3 regions of the Kitasatospora sp. NPDC058492 genome follow, and region 2 is predicted to be linked to each of the others. Evidence: predicted binding sites of a transcription regulator. Region 2 holds the regulator's gene; each other region holds the start of a gene.
The links. Region 2 encodes HrcA, which represses chaperone genes, less so after heat shock. Its sites were predicted from a motif close to TTNGCACTCNGNNNNNCNGAGTGCNAA; they were not measured.
Positions count from the first base shown of each region.

Region 1: the regulator HrcA is predicted to act here: its motif matches at 2,756-2,782, upstream of ACFWPI_RS10175 (FmdB family zinc ribbon protein).
Region 3: the regulator HrcA is predicted to act here: its motif matches at 4,381-4,407, upstream of groES (co-chaperone GroES).

Region 1 covers NZ_JBHXMU010000011.1:27,365-33,811, forward strand. The annotation lists gene ACFWPI_RS10165 (potassium/proton antiporter) at 1-880, shown strand, start outside; gene ACFWPI_RS10170 (MFS transporter) at 1,209-2,600, shown strand; gene ACFWPI_RS10175 (FmdB family zinc ribbon protein) at 2,794-3,126, shown strand; gene ACFWPI_RS10180 (hypothetical protein) at 3,425-3,688, shown strand; gene mscL (large conductance mechanosensitive channel protein MscL) at 3,719-4,138, shown strand; gene ACFWPI_RS10190 (hypothetical protein) at 4,149-4,388, opposite strand; gene ACFWPI_RS10195 (sigma-70 family RNA polymerase sigma factor) at 4,529-5,500, opposite strand; gene ACFWPI_RS10200 (phosphatase PAP2 family protein) at 5,953-6,447, shown strand, end outside.
Region 2 covers NZ_JBHXMU010000003.1:115,873-122,319, reverse strand. The annotation lists gene ACFWPI_RS03295 (Uma2 family endonuclease) at 1-6, shown strand, start outside; gene ACFWPI_RS03290 (DUF3097 domain-containing protein) at 10-837, opposite strand; gene ACFWPI_RS03285 (hypothetical protein) at 862-1,446, opposite strand; gene htpX (zinc metalloprotease HtpX) at 1,518-2,438, opposite strand; gene hrcA (heat-inducible transcriptional repressor HrcA) at 2,702-3,736, shown strand; gene dnaJ (molecular chaperone DnaJ) at 3,813-4,952, shown strand; gene ACFWPI_RS03265 (16S rRNA (uracil(1498)-N(3))-methyltransferase) at 5,226-5,975, shown strand; gene ACFWPI_RS03260 (PDZ domain-containing protein) at 6,048-6,447, shown strand, end outside.
Region 3 covers NZ_JBHXMU010000017.1:4,757-11,203, forward strand. The annotation lists gene ACFWPI_RS13600 (response regulator transcription factor) at 1-90, opposite strand, end outside; gene ACFWPI_RS13605 (WhiB family transcriptional regulator) at 651-977, shown strand; gene ACFWPI_RS13610 (LysR family transcriptional regulator) at 1,067-2,062, opposite strand; gene groL (chaperonin GroEL) at 2,193-3,818, opposite strand; gene groES (co-chaperone GroES) at 3,935-4,240, opposite strand; gene ACFWPI_RS13625 (SAM-dependent methyltransferase) at 4,526-5,692, shown strand; gene ACFWPI_RS13630 (polysaccharide deacetylase family protein) at 5,738-6,447, opposite strand, start outside.

The DNA.
Region 1 (6,447 bases), on a different contig from region 2:
CAAGCTCGGCGCGTACGGGATCAAGCACGTCGCGCTGCCCTCCTCCGGCCTGTACCCGATCGCCGTGATGGCGCTGACCGTGCTCGCCTACGCGGGCGGCGCGCTGCTGCACGGCTCCGGCTTCCTCGCCGTCTACATCTGCGCGGTGATCCTCGGCAACGCCAAGCTGCCGCACGGCCCGGCCGTCCGGGGCTTCGCCGACGGCCTGGCCTGGATCGGGCAGATCGGCATGTTCGTGCTGCTCGGCCTGCTCTGCACGCCCGAGACCATGGGCTCCGCGGTGGTCCCCGCGCTGGTGATCGGCGGCGTGCTGGTCTTCCTGGCCCGGCCGCTGTCCGTGGTGGTGACGCTGACCCCGTTCAAGGTGCCGGGCCGGGAGCAGGCGCTGCTCAGCTGGGCCGGACTGCGCGGGGCGGTGCCCATCGTGCTGGCGACCATCCCGCTGGTGTCGGGCGCGCCGAAGGCCCAGGACGTCTTCAACATCGTCTTCATCCTGGTCGTCGTCTTCACCCTGCTCCAGGGCCCGACCCTGCCCTGGGTGGCCAAGCAGCTGCGGATCGGCGAGGGCTCGATGGGCCAGGACCTGGACATCGAGTCAGCCCCGCTGGAGAAGCTGCACGGGCACCTGCTGTCGGTCGCGCTCTCCCCCGGCTCCCGGATGTCCGGCGTGGAGGTCAGCGAGCTGCGGCTGCCCAAGGGGGCCGCCGTCACCCTGGTGGTGCGGGAGGGCAGCTCCTTCGTGCCGGACAAGGCGACGGTGCTGCGCGGCGGGGACGAGCTGCTGGTGGTCACCACCGACGAGGTCGGCGAGGCGGCCGAGCGGCGGCTGCGGGCCGTGGACAAGGGCGGCAAGCTCGCGGGGTGGCTGCACGGGCGGTGAGCCCGGCGGGTGGGCGGCGGGTGGTGACCGGAAGACCGGAAGGCCTCACCCGCTGTTCACCTTCGATGGGCAGGACAGTTTTGGACGTGCCTTGTAGTCTGGGGATGCGCGCGACATCTACGCGCGTATATGTATGATGGTCAGATCACACCCAGCATCTGCCTGAAGCAGAGTTGGCGCGACCGTTCGGCGGCCGCGGTCCGGACCTCGGCCACCACGCCGGGCCGGCCCGGTATCTACCCCGGTCGACGCGCGAGAGGACGACTCTCGGCGCCGTCGGGGCCACCCCATGCCCTGCCGCGCTACCAGGCAGCAGGAAGGACCGACCGTGACGGCCCGCCGAACGGTCGACGACCCCGCGGACACCGCGACCCCGCGTGACACCGCCAACGCCACCCCCGCCGACGGCACCGCCGATGCCGTCGACGCCCCCGCCCCCGTGCGGGTCGGGTACGGCGCACTGCTGCGCACTCCCGGCGCCTGGACGTTCCTGGCACCGGCATTCCTCGCGCGGCTGCCGTACGCGATGCTCAGCATGGGCATCCTGCTGCTCGTCAAGGACACCCACGGCTCGTACGGCACCGCGAGCACCGTCGCGGCCGTCGCCGCCGTCGCCCAGGCCCTGATCGGCCCGCAGACCGGCCGGCTCGCCGACCGGTACGGCCAGACCGCCGTCCTCGTCCCGACCGTCGTGGTGCACGCCGCCTCGGTCGGCGCGCTGATCGCGCTGGCGCTCGGCCACGCACCGGCCTGGAGCCTGTTCCTGGCCGCCGTCCCGGCCGGCGCGAGCGTTCCGCAGATCGGCGCCATGGTCCGGGCCCGCTGGATCGCCGAGTTCACCGCGGACGGCGCGTCCGCCTCGTCCGCGGCCAAGGTGGGCACCGCGTTCGCCTTCGAGTCCGTGACGGACGAGTTCACCTTCGTGATCGGCCCGATCCTGGCCACCGCCGTCGCCACCACGGTCAGCCCCTCGGCCGGGCTGATCGCCGAGGCCACGCTGACCCTCGTCGGCGGCCTGGCCTTCGCCGCCCAGCGGCGCACCGCGCCCGCCCGGGCACTGCCCCAGCCCGGCGTGCGACGCGCCTCCGCGCTCGCCTCCCCCGGCGTCCGGCTGCTGGCCGGGGCCTTCCTCGGGGTGGGCGCCGTGTTCGGCGGCATGCAGGTCTCGGTGAACGCCTTCGCCGACTCGGTCGGGCAGCACGGCGCCGCCGGCACCGTGTACGGGATCTTCGCCGGCGGCTCGATGGTGGCCGGCGTGCTGTACGGCGTGATCGCCTGGCGGCGGTCCGTGCAGCAGCGGATGGTCATGAGCTACGCCCTGCTGGTGCTGGGCTGCTCGACGCTGTGGGCGATGCCCAACCTGGTCGCGCTCGCCGTCGCCGGACTGGTCTGCGGCCTGGCCATCGCGCCGACCCTGATCAGCGGCTACACCCTGGTCGAGACGCTCGTCGCGGACGGCGCCAAGACCGAGGCGTTCACCTGGCTGACCGGCGCCATCGGCCTCGGCCTGGCGGTCGGCCAGATGATCGCCGGGCAGCTGATCGACGGCCACGGGCCGTCCAGCGGGTTCCTGGTGCCGGTGGCCGGCGCCGGCCTGGGCCTGATCGCGCTGGTGTCGCTGCGGCACCTGCTGACCGCGCCGGGCGGGCCTGGTCAGGTCGTCGCGGCCGCACCGGAGCGCGGCACCGCGGCGCAGCTGGTGGGCGCGGCCAAGGGCTGAGCGGGCACGCGGTGGCGCACCGCGCGAAGCCGTGGGCGGCGCGCGGTGGAAGCCGCGCGGAGCCGCGGTGGAGAAGTGTGCGCGGCTCGGCCACGGCTCATCTCACATCGGAGTCGCTGGACTGATTCAGCGGAATGCCGCATCATTGACCATCGTTAGCACTCATCAGGCGAGAGTGCCAGGAGGAAGACAAGTGCCCACGTACCAGTACCAGTGCACCGAGTGCGGCAACGGCCTGGAGGCGGTGCAGAAGTTCACCGACGAGGCGCTGACCACGTGCCCCGACTGCCAGGGACGGCTCCGCAAGGTCTTCTCGGCCGTGGGCGTCGTGTTCAAGGGCTCGGGCTTCTACCGCACCGACAGCCGCTCGTCCTCCAGCAGCACGGTGGGCGCAGGCTCCTCCGGTAGCTCCTCGGCGGCGTCGTCCGGCTCGACCCCGGCGTCGCCCTCGACGTCGTCGACGTCCTCGTCCTCCGGTTCTTCGAGCTCTTCCAGCTCCTCCAGCCCGGCTCCGGCCGCGAGCTGACCTCGGCGCCGGACGCACACAGCGCATCGACAAGGCCCGCCGCCCCGCGTTCTCTGCGGGGCGGCGGGCCTTCGTCGTCCCTGCTCGCTGTCACCACTCGCCGCCCCGGTTCGTCAGCCCCGGCGGGCCGGATGCACTCGTGCGGGTGTACGAATTCATCCACAGGGCCCGAGTTGTCCACAGGCTGCGGATAACGGCTTTCCGGGGCGGGGCGCGGCGCACATCGTAGGGGTCGCCGGAGAACGACCGGCCCGCACAGGGGCGGCCCCCCACGACCTCGGTGGTGACCATGACGACGATGAGCCTCTCCGTACCGCTGCCCGCACCCGCCGTACCGCCCCGGCGGGAGGTGCCGCGCTTCCCGCCGATCCGGCGCGGGGCCGGCGGGTGGCACCGCTGGCGGCACGCCGTACGGCGCCGGGCCGGGGTGCCCGCGCTGGTGCTGCTCGCGGTGGCCGCGGCGCTCGCGGTCGGGCCCGCACGGGCCGGGCTGCCGTCGCCGCCGGGCGGCCCGGTGAGCCGGACGGGTTGTCAATCCGGTCCGACGGAAGATCACCCGTAACCGGGCAACGACTTCGTCGTTCACGGCGGCATGAAAGGCTTCAAGCAATTCCTGCTGCGTGGAAACGTCGTCGAATTCGCCGTCGCCGTCGTCATCGGCGCGGCCTTCACCAACATCGTCAACGCCTTCGTCAAGGGCGTCATCAATCCGATCGTCGGCGTCTTCGGAACGAAGGACCTGGCGTCCTACAGTTCCTGCCTCAAGGGGCCCTGCGAGCTGAACGCCACCGGCGAGGTCACGTCCGGGATCCTCATCCTGTGGGGATCGGTGCTCAGCGCCCTGCTGCAGTTCCTGATCACGGCGGCCGTCGTCTACTTCGTCCTGATCGTGCCCATGAACAGGCTGGCCGCCAGGCGGAAGAGCACCGCCGAGACGCTGGCGGAGGCCGAGGCCAAGGAGGTCCAACTGCTCACCGAGATCCGCGACGCGCTGGTCGCCCCGCAGCGCTGAGCGCCGCGCCTCAGTCCCCGTGGTGCGGCGGGCGCTGGCTCAGGTACCAGTCCAGCCCCCGCCCACCGCTCTCCCCCGCCCCGGGGCGCTCACCCCAGCCGGTGTCGGTGTCGTCCCGGGACTGCTGGTCCAGAGGGTCCCGGAAGACCAGCCGGGCCTTCGGCGCCGCCGGCCGCTGCTCCCGTCCCTGCTGCTCCCCCTGTCCCTGCTCCTGCTCCCGCGCCTGCCCCTGCTCGCTCACCCTGCTCACTTCCGCTTCCCGTCGACTGCCGTCCGGATCGTCCTGTCCCTCCAGCCTAAGAGCCCCGTGACACACCCCGGGCCCTGGTGCGGAGTGCTCCGCACCAGGGCCCGGGGCGGGGATGGAGCCGCAGGCAGTTGCTCGGGTTCTCAGGCGGCCTCGAAGCCCGCGTGGTCGGCGATCTTCTTCAGCTCGGCCAGCGCGTGCTTCTCGATCTGGCGGATCCGCTCGCGGGTGAGGCCGTGCTGCTTGCCCACCTCGGTGAGGGTGCGCTCGCGGCCGTCCTCCATCCCGTAGCGGGAGCGGATGATCGAGGCCGTGCGGTCGTCCAGCCGCCCGATCAGGCCGTCCAGCTCCTCGCGGCGGAGCATGACCATCACGGCGTCCTCGGGGGACGTCGCCCCGGTGTCCTCGACCAGGTCGCCGAACTGGGTCTCGCCCTCGTCGTCGACCGCCATGTTGAGGCTGACCGGGTCGCGGGCCCAATCCAGCACGTCCTTGATCCGGGCCTCGGTGGTGTCCAGCTCGGCCGCGATCTCGGCCGGCTCGGCCTCCCGGCCCAGCTCCTTGGACTTCTCCCGCTGCACCCGTCGGATCCGCCCCAGCTCTTCGACCAGGTGCACGGGCAGCCGGATGGTGCGGGACTGGTCGGCGATCGACCGGGTGATCGCCTGCCGGATCCACCAGGTGGCATAGGTGGAGAACTTGAAACCCTTGGCGTAGTCGAACTTCTCGACGGCGCGCACCAGGCCGGCGTTGCCCTCCTGGATGAGGTCCAGCAGCGGAAGGCCGCTGCGCGGGTACCGGCGGGCGACCGCCACCACGAGCCGGAGGTTCGAGCGGATGAAGACGTCCTTGGCGCGCTCGGCGTCCTCGGCTATCGCCTCCAGCTCCTCGCGCTTCACGCCGTCGGGGAACACGCCCTCCGCCAGCAAGTGCTGGGCGTACACGCCGGCCTCGATCCGCAGTGAGAGCTCGACCTCCTCGGCGGCATCGAGCAGGGGTGTCCTGGCGATCTCGTCGAGGTACATGCCGACCAGGTCGCGGTCGGCCTCAAGGTTGGTCGGGCGGGCCGCGCGAGTCCGGTCGGCCCTGTCGCGAACGACGGCACGGGTGGCCATGCTTGCTCCCTTTGCTGGAATTGCCGAGGTCTGCCTGCCTGCCCCCCGAGAGGGCAAGAAATGGGGGCCCCGCGGGGCTCACACGTAACGATCCAACGAACAGAATCCGGACAACATTCCCAAGTTACTCAGATTCTTCCCCGCGATGCAGTATCCTGCCGGTTTTCACCCCGGTTATGGACACCGGGTGACCGGTCGAGCACCTTAGGTGCCGTTTCCGCAACTGCTTCCGAGCGCTTCCGTCACGCCCCGCACACGCGCCCGCCGCCCCGCCGGCCGCCGTACAGGGTGAAACCCGCGAACGGGCACGCGCGTTCCCGCGCGCCCCCGCCTTCCGCCGGCGCCTTCCGCCGGCGCCCGCCCCCGGCGCACGCAGGTTCTCCCCACAAACGATGCCGAATCGCTATCACCCGTGGTCCTGATCGGCCCGGGACACTGGGAAGGTGTCAGCCATGCACCTGACCAACAGCTCGACCACCGTCACTGCGCGTCACCGCCGCCTCCTGCGGGATTCGGCGCTCGCGGTGGTCTGTGCCGCGCTGTTCGGCCTCCTGGCCGCCCTGGTGACCCGGCACTGGCATCCGCTGGAACAGCTCGACCAGAGCTGGATCGGCGAACTGCACACCTTCGCCCGGCAGCACCGGATCTGGACCGCCTCGGTGCAGACGCTCTCCGACATCGGCGGCACGGTCACGATGCGCACCCTGCTCGGCATCGCGGCCGTCTGGCTGTGGCTGATCGGCGCCCGGGTCCTGGCCGGCTGGGTGGCCGCCCAGACCCTGGTCGGCTGGGGCGGCCAGTGGGCGCTGAAGCTGGCCGTCGGCCGCCAACGCCCCTCCTTCGCCGACCCGGTCTCGCACGCCGGCGGCCCGGCCTTCCCCTCCGGGCACGCCATGGCCTCGGCGATCACCTGCGCGGTGCTGGTCGGCCTGGTCTGGTACCGGGTC
Region 2 (6,447 bases):
CTCTGACAGTCACTCCGGAATCGTCACGAAGTCGATCAATTCTTCGACCTTGCCCAGCAGTTCCGGCTCCAGATCCTTGTAGCTGTCCACCGTGGAGAGGATCCGCTTCCAGGCGGCGGGGGTGTTCACCGGCCAGCCGAGGCGGCGGCAGACGCCCTCCTTCCACTCCTCGCCGCGCGGGACGGCGGGCCAGCCGGGGATGCCGACGGAGGCGGGCTTCACGGCCTGCCAGATGTCGATGTAGGGGTGGCCGACGACCAGGACGGCGTCGCCGGTGACCTGGGCGGCGATGCGGTGCTCCTTGGTGCCGGGGAGCAGGTGGTCGACCAGGACGCCGAGGCGCCGGCCCGGGCCGGGGGCGAAGTCGGCGACGATCGCGGGCAGGTCGTCCACGCCCTCCAGGTACTCGACGACCACGCCCTCGATCCGCAGGTCGTCGCCCCAGACCCGCTCGACCAGTTCGGCGTCGTGCCGGCCCTCGACGTAGATCCGCGACTCGCGGGCGACCCGGGCCCGGGCGCCGGGGACGGCGACCGAGCCGGAGGCGGTGCGGCCCGGCGTGCGGGAGGGGGCGGGGCCGGCCGGGCGCACCAGGGTGACCGTCCGGCCCTCCAGCAGGAAGCCGCGCGGCACCAGCGGGAACACCCGGAGCTTGCCGAAGCGGTCCTCCAGGGTGACGGTGAAGCCCTCGGCGGTCTTCTCGCAGCGCACCACCGCGCCGCAGAAGCCGGTGGCGGCCTCCTCCACCACCAGGTCCCGTTCGGCGGTCACCTCCGGGGCGGGCTGCTGCTTCTTCCACGGCGGGGTCAGGTCGGGTCCGTACTGGCGGCTGTGCATGAAAGCGACTATACGGACGGACCGTCAGAGGCCCGGCGCGCCCCAGACCGGGAACCAGCGGCTGAGGTCCTTCTCCAGCCGCAGGTCGTTCCCGAGCGTCGCGTTGACCTGGAGCTCCAGCGGGCTGTTGCGCCGCTCCCCGCCGCCGGGCATCGGGGCGAAGGGGTAGAAGGTGCCGCGCTTGTAGAGGTAGACCAGGGCCAGCGACTGCCCGTCCGGGTTGCGGAAGCCGACCAGCGAGCAGAGCAGCTGCGGCCCGAAGCCGTTCGCCTCCAGCTCGCTGTTGACCGCGTGCAGGTCGTTGACCAGGTCCGGCAGTTCCTCGGGGGTGTGCCGGGCGAGCAGCCAGGAGTAGCCGTAGCCGTCCTTGGAGGCCTCGACCGGGACGCCGCCGCGCTCGGTGTCGGCGTCGAGCAGCGCCCGCACCTGTTGTTCGACCTGGCCGAAGGCCGCGCCCTCGACGGCGGCGAAGCAGACCGAGCCGAGCCCGGTGGGGGTGAACCCGGCCGCGGCCTCCAGGGTGAGGGCGGCGGACGGGACGCCGAACAGCTGGTCGAGGTCGGGCTTGACGGGCTTGGTGCGCCCGAACAGGGTGTCCAGGATTCCCACGGCGGTCCTTTCGGGGGAGGGAGTCGGGAGGAGCCAGGAGGGGGGCGGGAGGGCCGTAGGGGGCCGGGGCCTCAGCGGCCGAGCTGCTCGGAGATCTTCGCCAGCTCCGCGAGCCGCTTCTCCAGCGTCGGGTGGGTGGAGAACAGCTGCGAGGCGGTCTCCCGGGCGCTCAGCGCGGGGGCGAAGTAGAAGGCGTTGTAGGGCTGCGCCTGGCGCAGGTCCTTGCTGGGGATGGCGGCGATCTGGCCGGTGACCTTGGTGAGCGCGGAGGCGAGGGCGCTGGGCCGGCCGGTGAGCTGGGCGGCGGCGCGGTCGGCGGCGAGTTCCCGGTAGCGGGACAGGAGCCGGGTGAGCAGGAAGCTGATGGCGTAGACGACCATCGACACCAGCGGGATGATCAGGGCGACGATGGCCGCGTTCTGGTCGTTGTTGTTGCGGTTGCCGCCCATGAACCCGCCGTACATGGCGATCCGGGTCATGGCCCCGGCGAGGACGCCGAGGAAGCCGGCGATGGTCATCACCGCGACGTCCCGGTGGGCGACGTGGGACAGTTCGTGGGCGAGGACGCCTTCCAGTTCCTCGGGCTCCAGCCGGCGCAGCAGGCCGGTGGTGACGCACACCACGGCGTTCTGCGGGTTGCGGCCGGTGGCGAAGGCGTTCGGCATGTCGTTGTCGGCGACCGCCACCCGGGGTTTGGGCATGTCGGCCAGCGCGCAGAGCCGGTCGATGGTGCCGTGCAGTTGCGGGTACTGCTCAGGGGTCACCTGGTGGGCGCCCATCGCCCGTTCGGTGATCTTGTCGCTGAACCAGAACTGGGCCACGAACAGCCCGCCGGAGATCAGGACGATCAGTGGCCAGGCGCCGCGCAGCAGCACGATCAGCAGACCGGTGAAACCGACGTACAGCAGCCCGATCACGAACATCGTCACGACCATGCGGCCGGTCAGGCCGCGGTCGGGCGCGAAACGGGTGTGCTGGCCCGAGCTCGACATTGCTTGCTCCTCCATTCGCCGTCGTCTTCGATGCTGCCACCCGGACGGCCCTGCGGCACCACCCCCGCGCCGGGAACTGCGGGCAGGATCACTCCGGCCGGGCCGTTCCTGCCGTTGGGCCCGGGCCTTACACTGGCAGGTACGGTTTTGGCACTCGCAGGTTCAGAGTGCCAAAGCGGGTGCCGGAGCCGGGATCCTCCCGGAGCGGGCAGCAGCATGCGTGACACGAACGGACAACGTGCGAAGACGGAGGTGTGTGCCCCATGGCCGGTGAGGTTCGCCAGCTGGACGACCGCAAGCTCGCCGTGCTCCGCGCGATCGTCCAGGACTACGTGGGCACCGAGGAGCCGGTCGGCTCCAAGGCCCTGGTGGAGCGGCACAACCTCGGAGTCTCCCCGGCGACCGTGCGCAACGACATGGCGGCGCTGGAGGAGGAGGGCTACATCCACCAGCCGCACACCAGTGCCGGGCGCATCCCCACCGACAAGGGGTACCGCCTGTTCGTCGACAAGCTCGCCGAGGTCAAGCCGATGAGCGCCCCCGAGCGCCGGGCGATCCGGCACTTCCTGGACGGCGCCGTCGACCTGGACGACGTGGTCATGCGGACGGTGCGGCTGCTCGCCCAGCTCACCCGGCAGGTCGCGGTGGTGCAGTACCCCTCGCTGTCGCGGTCCACCGTCCGGCACATCGAGCTGGTGGCGCTGGCCCCGACCAAGGTGATGCTGGTCCTGATCACCAACACCGGCCGGGTCGAGCAGCGGATGGTCGACTGCCCGGGCCCGGTCGGCGAGACGGTCCTGGCGGACCTGCGGGCCCGGATCAACGCGCGGGCCGTCGGCCAGCGGCTGCCGGACGTGCCGGGGTTCCTGGAGGAGCTCCCGGCGGGTTTCGAGCCGCCGGACCGCCCGACCGTCAGCACGGTCCTGGCGACGCTGTTCGAAGCGCTCGCCGAGCAGAACGAGGAGCGGATCATGCTGGCCGGCACGGCCAACCTGACCCGCTTCGGGCACGACTTCCCCCTGACCATCCAGCCGGTGCTGGAAGCCCTGGAGGAGCAGGTCGTCCTGCTCCGCCTCCTGGGTGAGACGGCGGACGCCGCGATGACGGTCCGGATCGGGCGGGAGATCGCCTACGAGGGGCTGAATTCCACCTCGGTGGTGTCGGTCGGTTACGGTTCGGGCGACGAGAGCGTGGCCAAACTGGGTGTGATCGGTCCGACCCGGATGGACTATCCGGGCACAATGGGGGCGGTGCGTGCGGTGGCGCGGTACGTGGGCCAGATCCTGGCCGAGTCGTAGCACAGGCCGCCGTCGGAACCTCTGACGGCGGTGTCCAGTCGCAGCACTACTACAGGCGGAACAAGCGGAGCATTTGGTGGCCACGGACTACTACGCGGTACTCGGCGTCCGACGGGATGCGGGGCAGGACGAGATCAAGAAGGCCTTCCGACGCCTGGCACGCGAACTGCACCCGGACGTCAACCCGGACCCGAAGACGCAGGAGCGGTTCAAGGAGATCAACGCCGCTTACGAGGTGCTCTCCGACCCGCAGAAGCGCCAGGTCTACGACCTCGGCGGTGACCCGCTCTCGCCGGGCGGCGGGGGCGCGGGCGGCTTCGGCGCGGGGGCGGCCGGATTCGGCTTCTCCGACATCATGGACGCCTTCTTCGGCGCCGCGGCCGGCCAGCGCGGCCCGCGCTCGCGCACCCGCCGCGGCCAGGACGCCATGATCCGGCTGGAGATCACCCTGGAGGAGGCCGCCTTCGGCACCACCAAGGAACTCCAGGTCGACACGGCCGTCACCTGCACCACGTGCAGCGGTGAGGGCGCGGCCCCCGGCACCTCCGCGCAGACCTGCGACATGTGTCGCGGCAGGGGCGAGGTCTCCCAGGTCACCCGGTCGTTCCTGGGCCAGGTCATGACCTCCCGGCCCTGCCCGCAGTGCCAGGGCTTCGGCACCGTCGTGCCGACCCCGTGCCCGGAGTGCGCCGGCGACGGCAGGGTCCGCGCCCGGCGCACCCTGACCGTCAAGATCCCGGCCGGTGTCGACAACGGCACCCGGATCCAGCTGGCCGGCGAGGGCGAGGTCGGCCCCGGCGGCGGCCCGGCCGGCGACCTGTACGTCGAGATCGCCGAGACCACCCACACCGTCTTCCAGCGGCGCGGGGACGATCTGCACTGCACCGTCACCATCCCGATGACGGCCGCGTCCCTCGGCACCCAGGTGCCGCTGCAGACCCTGGACGGGCTGGAGGAGCTCGACATCCGGCCCGGCACCCAGTCCGGCCAGTCGATCCCGCTGCACGGCCGCGGCATCACGCACCTGCGCGGCGGCGGACGAGGCGACCTGATAGTGCATGTCGAGGTGCAGACGCCCACCAAGCTCGACCCCGAGCAGGAGGAGCTGCTGCGCCGGCTCGCGGTGCTGCGCGGCGAGGAGCGGCCGTCCGGCCAGTTCGCGCCGGGCCAGCAGGGCCTGTTCTCGCGCCTCAAGGACGCGTTCAACGGCCGCTAGGCCCTAGGGCGTGTCTGGCAATTCCCGCCGGGCGCGCGACGCCGGGCATCCCGCCTGGACGCACCGGCGAAACGTCCAAGTACGGCCCAGTACGAGGACGCTTCGCCGGCACGCCCAGCCGGGCGCCCAACGCCGCGCGCTGATCCGCCGCGAATTGTCAGACACGCCCTAGCCCGGGCCCGCCAGGCCCTGGCCGTCCGCGCGGGGGTGCCGGGTTCTGCCCGGCGCCCCTTTCGCGTTCCCGATCCGCCCCACCCCCCGGAGGTTCCCCGCATGACCGCCCCCGTCTTCGTCGTCGAGACCGAGCGGATCGCCGCCGCCGCGCCCGGCTCCGTGGTGCGCCTCGACGGGCCGGAGGGGCGGCACGCGGCCGCGGTGAAGCGGCTGGCGGCGGGCGAGGCGGTGACCCTCGCCGACGGGCTGGGCCTCGGGGTGGACGGGACGGTCGCCGCGGTGCTCGGCAAGGACGCGATCGACGTCACGGTGGCCGCCGTCCGCCGGGAGCCCGAGCCGGCGCCGCGGATCGTCGTCGTCCAGGCGCTGCCCAAGGGCGACCGCGGCGAGCTCGCGGTGGAGACCATGACCGAGGTCGGCGTGGACGTGATCGTCCCGTGGGCCGCCTCGCGCTGCATCACTCAGTGGAAGGGCGAGCGGGGCGCCAAGGCGCTCGCCAAGTGGCGGGCCACCGCCCGGGAGGCCGGCAAGCAGTCCCGCCGGCTGCGCTTCCCCGAGGTGCGCGAGCCGGCGACCACCCGGCAGCTGGCGCCGCTGCTGGCCCAGGCCGCGTTCGCCGCCGTGCTGCACGAGGAGGGCGCCGAGCCGCTGGCGCTGGCCGCGCTGCCCGCGGCCGGGGACGTGGTGCTGGTGGTCGGCCCGGAGGGCGGGGTCTCCCCGGAGGAGCTGGCCGTGTTCGCCGAGGCGGGCGCCGGGCCGTACCGGCTGGGCCCCTCGGTGCTGCGCACCTCCACCGCCGGGGTGGCCGCCGGCGCCCTGCTGCTGGGGCGCACCGGCCGCTGGTCGTAGCCGGCCCGCCCGTGCGGTCGGAGTCTGCCCGAACCGGCCCGCGCCGTGCGCGCGCGTGCCTACGCTGACCGCGTGACGGAACCCCTGAGCACCTCTGCGGGCGCCTACCTGCGCCACCCCCATCTGCACGGTGACCTGGTCACCTTCGTCGCCGAGGACGACGTCTGGCTGGCCCCGCTGGACGGTGGCCGGGCCTGGCGGCTGACGGCCGATCACCTGCCCGTCCGGCACCCCCGGTTCGCCCCCGACGGGCGGCACATCGCCTTCACCTCCACCCGGGACGGCGCGCCCGAGGTGCACGTGGTGCCGGTGGACGGCGGGCCGTCCCGGCGGCTCACCCACTGGGGCAGCGAGCAGACCGAGGTGCGGGGCTGGACGGCCGACGGGCGCCCGATCGCCCTCACCACCGCCGGTGAGGCGACCCTGCGCCGCAGCTGGGCGCACGCCGTGCCGCTGGACGGCGGCGAGTCGG
Region 3 (6,447 bases), on a different contig from region 2:
GACCCGGTCCACACCGGGTACGGTCGCGACCGCGCGGCGAAGCGCCTCGCGGGCGAGCGGGGAATCGTCGCAAACGAGAACGGAAGTCATGACCGTCGTCCTCCGCAGCTGATCCGCGTCACGTTGAGCCTCCTGGCTGGTACGAACCTCTCCGACACGGCCGATCGGCGACAGAGTCCGTGCTGATCGCCTCAAATTCCCCGCGATCGTTCCCGACGTCCGGCGCCCGCTAACCGCCTCCGCACTTCCAACGACCGTCACTCGAATGAGTTACGGCCTTCGGGGCCATCTCCACCACTGTACGTGGCCAACCCATTACCGATCAGCCGCATCGCGGTGCACACGCCGCACTTTTGCCCAGCTCGCGCGCGGTGGGCGCACGACCCGCACACCGGTGCGGAGTGTCGCGCGCCCGTCGGCCACCCGAATGCCACGCCCGCGCCCGCCGAACCCCTTGCCCACTTTGCCCGTTTTTATAGCTTTCGTATGGTCATTGACTGTTGTGCCACTCTGTGGGTGACTTGTCCATGGAGTTGCCGTAAGTCATATTTCCAGGTGTCCACACCAGTGCATCGACGCCCGCCGCGCCGCCCAGCAGCAGCCCGCTGAGCGCCGGCCCACGGCCGACGAGCCTCTGAAGGGAATGAGCCATGGCAGATTTCTCCCGCCTCCCAGGTCCCAACGCGGACCTCTGGGACTGGCAGCTCTCCGCAGCCTGCCGTGGCGTGGACAGTTCGCTCTTCTTCCACCCCGAGGGCGAACGCGGGGCCGCGCGGAGTTCGCGCGAGGCCAGTGCCAAGGAGGTCTGCATGCGCTGCCCGGTGATCACCGAGTGCGCGGCGCACGCGCTGGCGGTCCGCGAGCCGTACGGCGTCTGGGGCGGGATGACCGAGGACGAGCGCGAGGAGATGCTGGGGCGTTCGCGGCACCGGCTGGTGGAGGTCCCGCTGACCCCGCCGGCGATCGCGCGGCGCTAACCCCGCCTCCACGGCGCGCCGTGAAGAAACGTTTCCTCGCGGCGTTTCGGGCTGTTCAAGCCCGGTCCAGAACGCTCAGGCCCCAGAGGTCAGCGCCCGGCCGACCCCGCCAGCCGCTCCAGCATCAGCGCCACGGCCGGCACCTCGGCCAGATCCGGCAGGGTCAGCGCGACCACCTGCCGCACCGCCGGCGCCCCCGCGGCCGTCCGCACCGGCACCGTCGACACCCCGTCCGGGCGCACCGACTGCAACGCCAGCCGGGGCAGCACCGCCACCCCCAGTCCGGCCGCCACCAGGCCGACCACCGCCGGATAGTCGTCGGTCGCGAAGTCGATCCGGGGCTCGAAGCCCGCCGCCGCACACAGCTCCACCAGGTGCCCCCGGCACTGCGGGCAGCCCGCGATCCACTGCTCCCCCGCCAGCTCGGCCAGCTCCACCGGCCTGCCGCGCCCCGCCAGCCGGTGCGCGGCGGGCAGCAGGCCCACCAGCGGGTCGTCCAGCAGCGGGGTGACCACCAGATCGGACCAGTCGGAGCCGGCACTCAGCTGCTGCGCCTCCAGGTTGGCCTCGGCCCGCGCCTCGCGCGGCGTCCCGTGCGCGGGCGCCGGCAGCGCGGCGCCGCCGTCGGACTGCGGGTAGCGGAAGGCCAACGCGATCTCGCACTCGCCGCCGCGCAGCATCGCCAGCGACTCCGGCGGCTCCGCCTCGACCAGCGACACGCGCACCCCCGGATGGCTGTCCCGCAGCCGGGCGACCGCGGGCGGCACCAGGGTGGAGCTCGCGGTCGGGAAGGAGACCAGCCGCACCCGGCCGGCCCGCAGCCCGGCGATCGCGGCGATCTCCTCCTCGGCGGCGGAGAGCCCGGCCAGGATCCCGGTGGCGTGCTTGAGCAGCACCCGCCCCGCCTCGCTGAGCTGCATGCCCCGGCCGCAGCGGACCACCAGCGGGGTGTCCACCGACTTCTCCAGGGCCTTCATCTGCTGGCTGATGGCGGGCTGCGTACAGCCCAGCTCGCGGGCGGCGGCGGAGAAGGAGCCGGTGCGGGCGACAGCACGCAGGACGCGCAGGTGACGGGCCTCGATCATGCCTTAGTTATAAGGCAATCTTTGCCAATGGCAAAATTCTACTGATGATTGAAGCCTCAAACGCCGGACACGCCGGAGGCCCGGCCGCACCCCGAGGGGCGCGGCCGGGCCTCCGGTCGACCGTCAGGCGTCAGTGCGAGTGGCCGTGACCGTGGCCGTGGCCACCCTCGGTCTCCTCTTCCTTCTTCTCCACCACGAGGGTCTCGGTGGTGAGCAACAGGGAGGCGATCGAGGCCGCGTTCTCCAGCGCGGAGCGGGTGACCTTGACCGGGTCGATGACGCCGGCCTTCACCAGGTCGCCGTACTCGCCGGTGGCCGCGTTGAAGCCCTGGCCGACCTCCAGCTCGGCGACCTTGGAGGTGATGACGTAGCCCTCCAGGCCGGCGTTCTGGGCGATCCAGCGCAGCGGCTCGTGCAGCGCCTTGCGGACCACCGCGACACCGGTCGCCTCGTCACCCGACAGGCCCAGGCCGCCGTCCAGCACCTTGGCGGCGTGCACCAGGGAGGCGCCGCCACCGGCGACGATGCCCTCCTCGACCGCGGCACGGGTCGCCGAGATGGCGTCCTCCAGGCGGTGCTTGCGCTCCTTCAGCTCCACCTCGGTGGCGGCGCCGACCTTGATGACGCAGACGCCGCCGGCCAGCTTGGCCAGGCGCTCCTGCAGCTTCTCGCGGTCCCAGTCGGAGTCGGTGGCGGCGATCTCACCCTTGATCTGGGCGACGCGGCCGGCCACGGCCTCGGTGTCACCGGCACCGTCGACGACGGTGGTCTCGTCCTTGGTGATGGTCACGCGGCGGGCGGTGCCCAGCACGTCCACGCCGACCTGGTCGAGCTTGAGGCCGACCTCCTCGGAGATGACCGTGCCGCCGGTCAGGGTGGCCAGGTCGCCGAGGATCGCCTTGCGGCGGTCGCCGAAGCCCGGGGCCTTGACGGCGACCGCGTTGAAGGTGCCGCGGATCTTGTTCACCACGAGGGTGGACAGCGCCTCGCCGTCGACGTCCTCGGCGATGATCAGCAGCGGCCGGGAGGCACCGCCCTGGAGGATCTTCTCCAGCAGCGGCAGCAGCTCCTGGATGGAGGAGATCTTGCCCTGGTTGATCAGGATGTACGGGTCCTCCAGGACCGCCTCCTGCCGCTCCGCGTCGGTGACGAAGTACGGCGACAGGTAGCCCTTGTCGAACTGCATGCCCTCGGTGAAGTCCAGCTCCACGCCGAAGGTGTTCGACTCCTCGACGGTGATGACACCGTCCTTGCCGACCTTGTCGATCGCCTCGGCGATCAGCTCGCCGACCTGGGTGTCCTGGGCGGAGAGGGACGCGACGGCGGCGACGTCGTCCTTGCCCTCGATCTCGCGGGCCACCGAGAGCAGGTGCTCGGAGACGGCGGCGACGGCCTTGTCGATGCCCTTCTTCAGGGCGGCCGGGCCGGCACCGGCGGCGACGTTGCGCAGACCCTCGTTGACCAGGGCCTGGGCCAGCACGGTGGCGGTGGTGGTGCCGTCACCCGCGACGTCGTTGGTCTTGGTGGCGACCTCCTTGACGAGCTGCGCGCCAAGGTTCTCGTACGGGTCGTCCAGCTCGACCTCACGGGCGATGGTGACACCGTCGTTGGTGATGGTCGGGGCGCCGAACTTCTTGTCGATGACGACGTTGCGGCCCTTGGGGCCGATGGTCACCTTGACGGTGTCGGCCAGCTTGTTGACACCGCGCTCCAGCGAGCGGCGGGCGTCCTCGTTGAACTGCAGGATCTTCGCCATGTTCCCTATTCCCTCGGGGCTTCGGCCGGCCCACCGGCCGCCGGACTACGTGAACCAACAACCACGCCCCGGGCCCCTGTCACTTGGGACACGGATCCGGGGCGGGTCGGAACGACTTACTTCTCGATGATGGCGAGAACGTCGCGAGCGGAGAGAACCAGGTACTCCTCGCCCTGGTACTTCACCTCGGTGCCGCCGTACTTCGAGTACAGGACGATGTCACCGACGGCGACGTCGAGCGGCAGACGCTGGCCGTCCTCGAAGCGACCCGGGCCGACGGCCAGGACGACGCCCTCCTGGGGCTTCTCCTTGGCGGTGTCCGGGATAACCAGGCCGGAGGCCGTGGTGGTCTCGGCGTCGAGCGGCTGGACCACGATGCGGTCCTCAAGCGGCTTGATGGCAACCTTGCTGCTGGTGGTCACGTCCGAGCTCCCCTTCGGAGATTACGGGGTTTCTAACGGGTAGGAGCGAACCTGCGGGCCTGCCGTCGCGGGGGTCAGGCACACGTCTTCGCGTTAGCACTCCCCCAGTGGGGAGTGCCAAGGACGACCATAGGCCGGTGTTAGCACTCAGTCAACCAGAGTGCCAACGGCGCGCCCGGGCATCCCGAACCGCGGGCGCGGAGCCGTACACCCGTGCGACCGCCCCGCCCCACCGCGCCGGCACCGTCGGAGCCGGTGGGGCGGCCAACCCGCCAGAATGGCCCCGTGGACACCGAGAACCTCCAGCCCCTGCTGACCCCCGAGGGCCAGGCCCTGCTCGCCGAACTGCGCGAGTTCACGCCCGAGGAGGAGCTGGCGCTGGCCACCAGGCTGCGGCGGGAGCACCCGGCCGAGCTGGTCTCGGCGGCCTTCGGGCAGGCCCGGCTGCGGCAGCGGGCGCGGGCGAAGTTCGGGGCGGACGCCGACCTGATGTACTTCACGCCCAACGGCGTCGAGCAGTCCACCCGGCGCAGCGTGGCCGAGTGGCGGGCGCGCCGCTTCGCCGAGCTGGGCGTCCGCCGGCTGGCCGACCTGTGCTGCGGCATCGGCGGGGACGTGCTGGCGCTGGCCAGGGCCGGGATCGAGGTGCTGGCCGTCGACAAGGACCCGGCGGCCTGCGCCGCCACCGCCGCCAACGCGGCCGCGCTGGGCCTGACCGACCTGGTCCGGGTGCGCTGCGCGGACGTCGCCGAGGTGGACGTCACCGGCTACGACGCGGTGTTCACCGACCCGGCGCGGCGCACGGCGCGCGGCCGGGTGTTCGACCCGGAGGCGTACGCCCCGCCGCTCTCCTGGGCGATCGAGGCCGGCCGCCGGACCCCGATCGGCGCGCTGAAGGTGGCCCCGGGAATCCCGCACGAGGCCGTCCCGGCCGACGCCGAGGCGGAGTGGGTCTCCGACCACGGCGACGTGAAGGAGGCGGTGCTCTGGTTCGGCACCGGGGCCGCCCGCCCGCACCGCGCCACCCTGCTGCCGCAGGCCGCCAGCCTCACCGGCGGCGACCTGCCCGACCCGCCGGCCGGCCCGGTCGGGCGCTACCTGTACGAGCCGGACGGCGCGGTGATCCGGGCCCACCTGGTGGCCGAGGTGGCCGAGCAGGTGGGCGGCCGGCTGATCGACCCGAAGATCGCCTACCTCACCTCGGACCGGCTGGTCGCCACCCCGTACGCGCACGCCTTCGAGCTCACCGACGTGCTGCCGTTCCACACCAAGCGACTGAAGGCGCTGCTGCGCGAGCGCGGGGTCGGCACGGTGGTGATCAAGAAGCGCGGGATGGCGATCACCCCGGAGGAGCTGCGCCGCCAGCTCAAGCCCTCCGGGCCGAACGCCGTCACGGTGATCCTCAGCCGCACCGACAACGGGCCGCTGATGATGCTCGGCCGGCCCGCCTGAGGCGGCCACGAGGCGGGCGCCCGGACTACGAGGCGGGCGCACCGACTACGAGGCGGGCGCCTGGATGTAGTCCTCCAGCCGGGCCACCGAGAAGCCCTGCTCCTGGATCCGGGCCAGCAGGTCGCCGAACATCTGGGTCATCGTGGCGCCCTTGAGCTCCTTCGGGCCGCGGAAGTGCGCCAGGATGATGTCGCCGGACTTCAGCTTCTTGTCCGCCGCTTGGTACTGCATGTCGTGGATCTGCATCGACTCGCGCCAGAGCACCATCGCGCGCGGGCCGCACTGCTGGACCGAGTTGTTCAGCGTCGGGGTGTTGGCGCCGTCCCCGAACGGCGGGCGGAACAGCAGCGGGGCGGTGCCGTACTGCTGGGTGAGCGCGGACTGCGCGTCGCAGATCTCGGACTTCTGCTTCTCCGCCGGGATCTTGCTCATCACCGGGTGGTCCACGGTGTGGTTCTGGATGTGGTTGCCGAGCGCCTGGAGCGGCTTGAAGTAGCCGTAGTCGTTCTTGACGATGTCCCGGGTCAGGAACATCGAGATCGGCACCTTGAGCTCGGTCAGCATCTCGACGAACTTCGGGTCCTTCTCGGCGCCGTCGTCGATGGTGATGAAGACGACCTTGTCGCTCGTCTTCACCTCGCTGAACACCGGTACGGGGCCGGTCCGTTCGAGCTTGATGGGCTTGTCCGCGGGCGGCGCGGGGGCCGGCGCCAGCGGCTTGAGGTTCCACTTCGCCCAGGCCGCCGGGTCCCCGC